3 linked regions of the Duganella dendranthematis genome follow. The protein of the gene in region 2 interacts with the protein of the main gene of each other region in a pairwise test. Links are inferred from orthologs where the notes say so. Each region holds a gene or a part of one and is shown on either strand. Other genes may lie near its edges.

Region 1 (3,086 bases), 4.4 Mb from region 2 along the record:
GACATGACGGCAGCACCACAAACACATGAATAAAAATTGGGGGATACTTCGTGGAAGCGCCGGCCGCAAGGCCGGGCAATTCAGGCGCCGGCGAGTGCCGGCGCCGAATTCTCGCTCACCCTGATTGGACAGGACGAGACGAGAATTGGTTCAAACTTTTTTTACACTTTACCGAAGACCAGGCTGCCGTTGGTGCCGCCGAAGCCGAACGAGTTTTTGACTGCATACTCGATCTTCATGTCGCGCGCCGTGTTGGCAACAAAGTCCAGGTCGCATGCCGGATCCTGGTTGAAGATGTTGATGGTGGGCGGCGACACCTGATGGTGTACTGCCAGCACCGTAAACACCGACTCCAGACCGCCCGCGCCGCCCAGCAAGTGGCCGGTCATCGACTTGGTCGAATTGACCACCAGCTTTTTGGCGTGGTCGCCGAAAGTGCGCTTGATGCCCTGCACTTCCGCCACGTCGCCTTGCGGCGTCGAGGTGCCGTGCGCATTCACATACTGCACCTGGTCCGGATTGATGCCGGCGTCGCGCAGCGCGGCTTGCGCCGACTTACTGCCACCGCTGCCATCTTCCAGAGGCGAAGTCATGTGATACGCATCCGCGCTCATGCCAAAGCCGAGCACTTCCGCATAGATCTTGGCGCCGCGCGCCTTGGCGTGTTCGTACTCCTCGAGCACCATCACGCCCGCACCTTCGCCCAGCACAAAGCCGTCGCGGTCCGCATCCCATGGACGGGAAGCGGTGGCCGGATCGTCGTTGCGGGACGACAGCGCCTTGGCCGAGGCGAAACCGCCCAGGCCCAGCGGCGACACGGTCGATTCAGCGCCACCCGCCACCATGACGTCGGCATCGCCGTACTCAATCATGCGCGCGGCGGCGCCGATGCAATGCAGGCCGGTGGTGCAAGCCGTCACGATCGACAGGTTAGGACCACGCATGCCGTACTTGATCGACAGGTTGCCCGAGATCATATTAATGATCGAGGCCGGCACGAAGAACGGCGAGATACGGCGCGGACCGCGCTTGTCGTAATCTTCCTTTTGCTCTTCGATCATCGGCAGACCGCCGATACCGGAACCGACGATCACGCCGATACGGTCGGCGTTTTCTTCGGTGACAACCACGCCCGAGTCTTGCACAGCCTGGATGCCGGCCGCCATGCCGTAATGGATGAAGGTATCCATGTGGCGGGCTTCTTTCGCGGAAATATAATCCTCGATGTTGAAGCCTTTGACTTCACCGGCAAAGCGGGTGCTGAAAGCTGTTGCGTCAAACTTGGTGATGGTGGCAATACCGGATTTACCCTCGACGGCTGCGGCCCACGTATCGGCAATGTTATTGCCAATCGGAGTCACGGCGCCCAGGCCGGTAATGACAACACGACGGTTTTTAGAACCTCTCAAGCGATTCTCCTAAAGTCGATCGGGCAGAAATTACGCCTTGACGTGAGCGGTAGCGTAGTCGATCGCTTGCTGCACGGTGGTGATTTTCTCTGCTTGTTCGTCAGGGATTTCCATTTCGAACTCGTCTTCCAGGGCCATCACCAGTTCAACGGTGTCCAGCGAGTCAGCGCCCAGATCGTCAACGAACGACGATTCGGTTTTGATGTCTGCTTCGGCGACGCCCAGTTGTTCAGCGACGATTTTCTTAACGCGTTGTTCGATATCCGACATGTTATGGCTCCATTTGTTTGTTACGGAAAGCGCGCATTTTATCAGGTTTGCGCACTGAAAAACTAATTTCGGTGAGTGCTGCTAAATATACCGAAATTACTACTAAAAGATTTGAAAGGGCTTTTAAATTGTGCCCATTCTCATCAGTTTACGTACATACCGCCATTCACGTGCAACGTGGTGCCGGTAATATAAGCGGCTTGCGGCGACGCCAGGAAGGCGACGGCCGCGGCGATATCCTCCGGCTTGCCGAGGCGCGCCAGCGGAATCTGGGTCAGCAAGGCGGCGTGCTGTTCGTCGCCCAGGGCCTTGGTCATATCGGTATCGATGAAGCCCGGCGCCACACTGTTGACGGTGATGTTGCGGCTGCCGATTTCACGCGCCAGCGCGCGCGTCATGCCTTCCACGCCGGCCTTGGCGGCGGCGTAGTTGATCTGGCCCGGATTGCCGGTCGACGCCACCACCGAGGTGATGTTGATGATGCGGCCGTTCTTGGCCTTCATCATGCCGCGCAGCACGCCGCGCGACAGGCGGCCGACCGAGGTCAGGTTGGTGGCGATGACGTTATCCCACTCTTCATCCTTCATGCGCATGGCCAGCTGGTCCTGGGTGATGCCGGCGTTGTTGACCAGGATGCCGACCGCGCCATAGGTCTTGCTGATGTCGTCGATGATAGCCGAGCACGCTTCGGCGTTGGTAACGTTCAGCACCATACCCTTGCCGGCTTCCGCGCCGATCTCGGCCAGGTAAGCGGAAATCGCTTCCGCGCCGGCTTCGGTGGTGGCGGTACCGATCACTTTCGCGCCCTGGCGCGCCAGTTCCTGGGCAATCGCCTTGCCGATGCCACGCGATGCGCCCGTTACCAGGGCGACTTGATTTGCTAAAGTCATGGAAGTCCTTCTACAGTAAATACGGAGTGTGCCTGAAACCGCAAACGATTATTTGAGTTCGCTCAACACGCGGTCCAGCGTGGCTTGATCATAAATCGCGTCGCCCACCAGATTGGCGTCGATGCGCTTGGTCAGCCCCATCAGCACTTTGCCCGGACCGCACTCGACCACCTTGGTGACGCCGTCGGCGGCGATCTTCTGCACGGTTTCCACCCAGCGCACCGGCGCGGCGGCCTGGCGCACCAGCGCGTCCTTGATCGCGGCCGGATCGTTCAGCACGGCGACGTCGACGTTGTTGATCAGTTCGATCTGCGGCGCAGCGAAGGTAATGTTGGCCAGGTAGTCGCGCAGGCGGTCCGACGCCGGCTTCAGCAGCGACGAGTGGAACGGCGCCGACACCGGCAGTTTCATGGCGCGCTTGGCGCCCTTGCCCTTGGCGATCTCGCAGGCGCGCTCAACGGCGGCGGTATCGCCCGCGATGACGACCTGCGCCGGCGCGTTGAAGTTGACGGCCTCG
Region 2 (2,945 bases):
TTCGGTCGGTTCATTGTTCTGCCAGCTGACGCCCACCCACAGGAACATCAGCAACACGGCGTGCATCGCCACGGCCATCAGACCGGAGCGGAGGCCATTGTGTTGTCGCGGAACCTTGTACGGACCGTCGGCGGTTGCGGGTTTCATCGTTTGCACTGTGTTTTACTTGGTGGACAAGCCCACCCGGTTAATGCCCATCTTCTTCGCTTCCGAGATCAGCTGGATCACGTCGTCGTACTTGCTTTCCTTGTCGCCGGCAATCAGCACCGGGTAGTCGGGATGGTCGTTGTGGATGGTGCGCAGTTTCTTGACCAGCGCGTCGCGGTTCGGTGCGGTTTCCGGTGCGTCTTCATCCTTGCCCTTGACGCCGATCGACAGCGCGCCATTGGGCTTGATGACGATCTGCACGTAGTCGCTTGGCGGCTTGGTGGATTTTTCCGCCTTCGGCAGGTCGACCACGCTCGGGTCGTTGGCCGACGGCATCACCATGAAGATAATCAGCAGCACCAGCATCACGTCGATGTACGGCACGACGTTGATTTCGGATTTCAGCTTGCGCGTGCGGCCGCTGCGCATGCCGCCGGAGGAAGAGGAGCCCATGATGATTAACGCGATTGACGTTGCAGGATGTTGGAGAACTCTTCCACAAAGCTCTCAAAGCGGATCGCCAGGCGGTCCACGTCGTACGAGAAACGGTTGTAGGCGACAAACGCCGGAATCGCCGCGAACAGGCCGATGGCGGTGGCGATCAGCGCTTCGGCAATGCCGGGCGCGACGGCGGCCAGGGTTGCTTGCTGCACGTTGGCCAGGCCGCGGAAGGCGTTCATGATGCCCCATACAGTACCCAGCAAGCCGATGTAAGGCGACACCGAACCGACCGAGGCCAGGAAGGCGAGGTGCGATTCCAGCGCATCCATTTCGCGCTGGAAGGCGGCCTTCATGGCGCGGCGGGCGCTGTCGAGGATGGCGCCGGTGTCCATGGTTTCGCGGCTGGCAGTGTAAGTCGCCTTGGACTTGATGAACTCGCCCATGCCGGCTTCGAAGATGCGCGCCAGCGGGCCGCTGTTGGCGCGGTCCTTGCCGGCGTTCTGGTACAGCGCGTGCAGGTTGCCGCCGGCCCAGAAGGTTTTTTCAAATTCCACCGTCAGGCGGCGCGCCGACTTGATGGCGAACAGTTTGCCGAAGATATAGGTCCAGCTGGTCAGCGAAATGACGAACAGCAGCGCCATGATCAATTGCACGATCAGGTGCGCATTGGTGATGAGGGACAGGAAAGAAAGGTCTTGAGTGACGTTCATTGTTTATCAGTCGGTTTGGGTGGTGATACTGGTTTGGCGCATTTTGTCGGCAACGGCCGCCGGAACGGCGCGCGGACGCAGGGCGGAATCGACGCAGCCCACCTTGACCCGCGCCGTGTTCAGCAACTGTTGGCCGCACCAGGCTTCCTGCAGGAAGACGATGGAGGCGCGGCCGAGTTTTTCGATGCTAACTGTTAATTTTAGTTCATCATCCAGCTTTGCAGGCGCATGATACTCCGCGCTGACGCTTTTGACGACGAACAAGGTATCGTGTTCCGCCAGCAGTGTGTGCTGGTTCACATCGAGGGCGCGCAGCCACTCGGTGCGGGCGCGCTCGAAGAACTTGAGGTAGTTTGCGTAATAGACGATACCGCCGGCGTCGGTGTCTTCGTAATAGACCCGGACGTTCCAGATGAAATCTGCTGGCATGTTGTTTGGACTTTTATTAGTGAGCAACATTTTACGCGATATTGTTGTTTTGGTTGAACTTTATCAACTGGCGCGCAACGGTGCCTGGACGACAGTAAAGCGATTTACTTGCAACTTGCCAAGTATTGTAACAACCCTTTACCAATTATTTCATAATGGAAGCGCTGACTAAGCCTCTCTTAAGCAAAGGGCCGTGCGGTGCATGCTACCCCGCACGGCGAGTTGGGGCGGGGTCTGACCCCGTACGGGGTCAGACCCCGGAGTCGTCGTGCGGGTTAGCTGCGCTTGACGTTCAGCGGGCCGTAGCCCTGGCAAGTTGGCATCATGTCAATCCGGTTGATGTTGACATGCGGAGGGAGGGTGGCAATCCAGTACGCCGTGTTGGCGATGTCTTCGGCATTCAGCGGGGTGGTGCCTTCGTAGACCTTGGCGGCCGCCGCGTCATCCTTCAGGCGCACGTTGGAGAACTCGGTGCCGCCGCACAGGCCCGGCGCCAGGTTGGTGGTGCGCACGTTGGTACCGGCCAGGTCGGCGCGCAGGTTTTGCGTGAACTGGTTGACAAACGCCTTGGTGGCGCCATATACGTTACCGCCAGGGTAGGGTGTCGAGCCGGCGATCGAGCCGATGTTGATGATGGTGCCGCTGTTACGCGCGACCATGCCGGGCAGAATGGCGCGGGTCATGGCGACCAGGCCGCTGACGTTGGTGGCGATCATGGTGTCCCAGTCTTCCAGCGACGAAGTCTGCGCCGGCGTCACACCCAGCGCCAGGCCGGCATTGTTGACCAGCACGTCGATGTCGCGCCACTCGGCCGGCAGGCCGTCGAGCGCGGCCTGGATCGAGGCCTTGTCGGTCACGTCCAGCACGATCGGTCGGACGGCGTCGCCCAGCTCGGCCGACAGCGCCTGCAGGCGGTCTTCGCGGCGGCCGCTGATCAGAACCTTGTGACCGTTGCTGGCGAAGATGCGCGCCATGGCGGCGCCGAAGCCGGCGGTGGCGCCGGTGATGAAGACGATCATGATCTGTCCTTGGGGTGAGTGAAGAGGTGGACAAAATTGTAGCCGCAAATGCGGCCTACCGCTGAATTGCCTTTAATGCAATACATATTCTTGCTCAAATCTGGCGCATCAAATACAATTTGGGTTCCATTACGTCTCACGTAACTGGCGAAAAGCTGGAATGATCCTCAAAACCGCCTCATAATGGTGCGTTTTGGTC
Region 3 (3,456 bases), 840 kb from region 2 along the record:
TAACCGAGTTTATCCAGCACGGCGCAGGCATGCCACGACGTCGGCGTCACCCGCGCGATGCCGACGAAGCCCAGCCCGGTCAGCTCGGCCACCGCTTCGAGTATCGTCGGCACCGCGCTGATCTTCGCGATCGTCGCGATATCCGCATCCAAAGTCTGCTGCATGACGCGCCTCCGATATCTTGCCAAATAAAAAACCCGTAAAGCTTTTCAGCGTTACGGGTTTATTGTCTAACAGTCCGGCTTGTTACGCCAGCTTGCCGTGGCAGGCTTTGTACTTCTTGCCACTACCGCATGGGCATGGATCGTTGCGGCCGACCTTCAGGCCCAGTTCCATCAGCTGCTCGCCGCTCAGGTTTTGCAGTTCCGGCGGCAGACCGGCGTATTGCGGTGGCGCCAGCAGATCTTCCGGCGCCGCGCTCGGGTCGAAGGCGGCGTGCTGGTAGCTGACGTTTTCCACGTGCGACTGCTGCATCGCCGCTTCCGCCGCGTCGATCTCCTCACGCGACTGGATGCGCACGGTCATGATCAGCTTGACCACTTCGTTCTTGATCATTTCCAGCATCTGGCCGAACAGTTCGAACGCTTCGCGCTTGTATTCCTGCTTCGGATTCTTCTGCGCATAGCCGCGCAGGTGGATACCCTGACGCAGGTGATCCAGCGCCGCCAGATGCTCACGCCAGTGCGAGTCCACCGATTGCAGCATCACATTGCGCTCGAAGCCGCCGAACGATTCCTTGCCGACGATGTCGATCTTCGACTGATACAGCGCATCGGCAGCCGCGATCACGCGTTCCAGGATCTCGTCGTCGTTCAGGTTAGGCTCGGCTTCCACCATCGACACCAGCGGCAAGTCGATCTGCCATTCGGCAGCCAGGGCTGCCTGCAGGCCTTTCAGGTTCCACTGTTCTTCCACCGATTCCGCCGGCACGTATTCGCGCACCAGGTCGGTAAAGGCGCCGTGACGCAGCGACTGGATCAGTTCCGAAATATCGACCGCTTCCAGCAACTCGTTGCGCTGCTGGTAAATCACTTTACGCTGGTCGTTGGCGACGTCATCGTATTCCAGCAGTTGCTTACGGATATCGAAGTTGCGTGCCTCAACCTTGCGCTGTGCGGACTCGATCGAACGGCTGACGATGCCCGCCTCGATCGGTTCGCCTTCTGGCATCTTCAGGCGGTCCATGACGGCGCGCACGCGGTCACCGGCGAAGATGCGCAGAAGCGGATCGTCCAGCGACAGGAAGAAGCGGGACATGCCGGGGTCACCCTGACGGGCGGCACGGCCACGCAGCTGATTGTCGACGCGGCGCGATTCGTGGCGCTCGGTGCCGACGATATGCAGACCGCCAGCGGCCACCACTTGTTCGTGCAGCGCTTGCCAGCCGTCGCGCAGCGCCTGGGCCTGGGCGGCTTTGTCGGCGTCGCTCAGGTCCGGATTGGCTTCGATGAACTGGATTTGTTTTTCAACGTTACCACCCAGCACGATGTCGGTACCACGACCGGCCATGTTGGTGGCGATGGTGATGGCTTTCGGCGAACCGGCCTGGGCGATGATCTCCGCTTCGCGGGCGTGCTGTTTCGCGTTCAGCACATTGTGCGGCAGGCCGGCGCCGGTCAGGATGCTCGACAGCAGTTCCGAATTTTCAATCGAGGTCGTCCCCACCAGCACTGGCTGGCCGCGCTCGTAGCACTCGCGGATTTCCAGCATCATGGCGTTGTATTTTTCCTGCGCCGATTTGTACACCTGGTCCTGGCGGTCCTTGCGGGCGGATGGACGGTTCGGTGGAATCACCACGGTTTCCAGACCATAAATTTCCTGGAATTCGTAGGCTTCGGTATCGGCCGTGCCGGTCATGCCGGACAGCTTGGCGTACATGCGGAAGTAGTTCTGGAAGGTGATCGAGGCCAGCGTCTGGTTCTCGTTCTGGATCTTGACGCCCTCTTTCGCCTCGACTGCCTGGTGCAGACCGTCGGACCAGCGGCGGCCGGTCATCAGACGGCCGGTAAATTCATCGACGATTACCACTTCATTGTTCTGCACCACATAGTGCTGATCCTTGAAGTACAGCGCGTGTGCGCGCAGCGCCGCGTACAGGTGGTGCACCAGCGTGATATTGGCCGAGTCGTACAGCGAAGCGCCTTCCGGCAGCAGACCCATCTGGGTCAGAATGCGCTCGGCCTTTTCATGACCGGCTTCGGTCAGCAGCACCTGGTGGGCTTTTTCGTCCTTGGTGTAATCGCCTGGCACCTCGACCTTGCCCTTGCCGTCCGGGGTTTCTTCGCCGACTTGCAGCGTCAGCAGCTTAGGCAGCTCGTTGATCTTGTAGTACAGGTCGGTGTGGTTTTCAGCCTGGCCGGAAATGATCAGCGGGGTACGGGCTTCATCGATCAGGATCGAGTCGACTTCATCGACGATGCCGAAGTTCAGCACGCGCTGCACGCGGTCCTTGGCGTCGAACACCATGTTATCGCGCAGGTAGTCGAAACCGAATTCGTTGTTGGTGCCGTAGGTGATGTCCGAAGCGTAAGCCTGCTGCTTGGTGGCATGCTCCATCTGCGACAGGTTGATGCCGGTGGTCAGGCCCAGCCAGCTGTACAGCTTGGCCATGGTCTCGGCGTCGCGCTGCGCCAGGTAATCATTGACGGTCACGATGTGCACGCCCTGGCCGGACAGCGCATTCAGGTAGGCCGGCAGGGTCGCGGTCAGGGTCTTGCCCTCACCGGTGCCCATTTCGGCGATTTTGCCGTAATGCAGCACCATACCGCCGATCATCTGCACATCGAAGTGACGCATCTTCATCACGCGCTTGGACGCTTCGCGGCAGACCGCAAAGGCTTCCGGCAGGATCTGGTCCAGCGTCTCGCCATTGGCGATGCGCGCCTTGAAGGCGGGCGTTTTGGCTTGCAGCTCGGCGTCCGACAGTTTTTCCATTGCCGGTTCGAGCGCATTGATCTCGCGTACCGTTTTTTGGTATTGCTTGAGCAGGCGCTGATTGCGGCTGCCGAAAATCTTGGTCAGAAAAGACATGCTTGAGTTCTTGAAAAAACGCCGTTAAAAAAAGCTCTGCGCCTTGACGCACTGAGTTGGACTATGGCAAAAGACGGTGATTTTATCACGCGTCCGGGCGTACATTGGGATATTGGCCTATATAACAATAGCCGCTAGGTGAACAATGTCACAAAATCAACCCGATTTTAACCGCTGGTAAGGATTTTAGGGTGGGTGGGCGATCTGTGATATGTTTCGCCGCATGCGCTTCAACTCCTCCAATATCTCGCTCAAACGCCCCACTGCCGTCGGCGCCACCGACTTCCTGCGCCGCAACGACCGCATGGCGGCGCTGCTGCCGGCTGTCGAACGCATGGCGCGCCTGCAGAAGGATTGCGCCGCCTGCCTGCCCACCATGTTCAAGCACTGCGAAATCCTGGCGTTCGAGGACGGCCAGCTGGTGCT

Evidence for each region.
Region 1: the proteins of ybgC (region 2) and acpP interact in binary tests that used the Escherichia coli proteins (3 or more experiments, as listed by UniProt). The link is inferred for Duganella dendranthematis from one-to-one orthologs.
Region 3: the proteins of ybgC (region 2) and secA interact in binary tests that used the Escherichia coli proteins (3 or more experiments, as listed by UniProt). The link is inferred for Duganella dendranthematis from one-to-one orthologs.

What each region holds. Positions count from the first base shown.
Region 1 is NZ_CP051684.1:69,492-72,577, forward strand. The notes cover bases 60-2,988. They hold acpP (acyl carrier protein), read right to left. Parts: upstream 1,680-2,988; coding sequence 1,440-1,679; downstream 60-1,439. Other genes in these bases: fabF (beta-ketoacyl-ACP synthase II), read right to left, coding at 162-1,409; fabG (3-oxoacyl-ACP reductase FabG), read right to left, coding at 1,823-2,569; fabD (ACP S-malonyltransferase), read right to left, coding at 2,618-2,988. Outside these bases: HH213_RS00370 (protein YgfX), read right to left, coding at 1-5; more of fabD, read right to left, coding at 2,989-3,086. UniProt on the Escherichia coli protein: Carrier of the growing fatty acid chain in fatty acid biosynthesis.
Region 2 is NZ_CP051684.1:4,439,352-4,442,296, forward strand. Bases 17-2,804 are described here. They hold ybgC (tol-pal system-associated acyl-CoA thioesterase), read right to left. Parts: upstream 1,728-2,804; coding sequence 1,305-1,727; downstream 17-1,304. Other genes in these bases: tolA (cell envelope integrity protein TolA), read right to left, coding at 17-147; HH213_RS20305 (ExbD/TolR family protein), read right to left, coding at 163-600; tolQ (protein TolQ), read right to left, coding at 606-1,298; HH213_RS20320 (SDR family NAD(P)-dependent oxidoreductase), read right to left, coding at 2,003-2,746. Also shown: more of tolA, read right to left, coding at 1-16.
Region 3 is NZ_CP051684.1:3,595,784-3,599,239, reverse strand. The notes cover bases 47-3,345. They hold secA (preprotein translocase subunit SecA), read right to left. Parts: upstream 3,031-3,345; coding sequence 247-3,030; downstream 47-246. Other genes in these bases: HH213_RS16420 (DciA family protein), read left to right, coding at 3,254-3,345; HH213_RS16430 (sensor histidine kinase), read right to left, coding at 47-164. In the rest of the region: more of HH213_RS16430, read right to left, coding at 1-46; more of HH213_RS16420, read left to right, coding at 3,346-3,456. UniProt on the Escherichia coli protein: Required for protein export, interacts with the SecYEG preprotein conducting channel.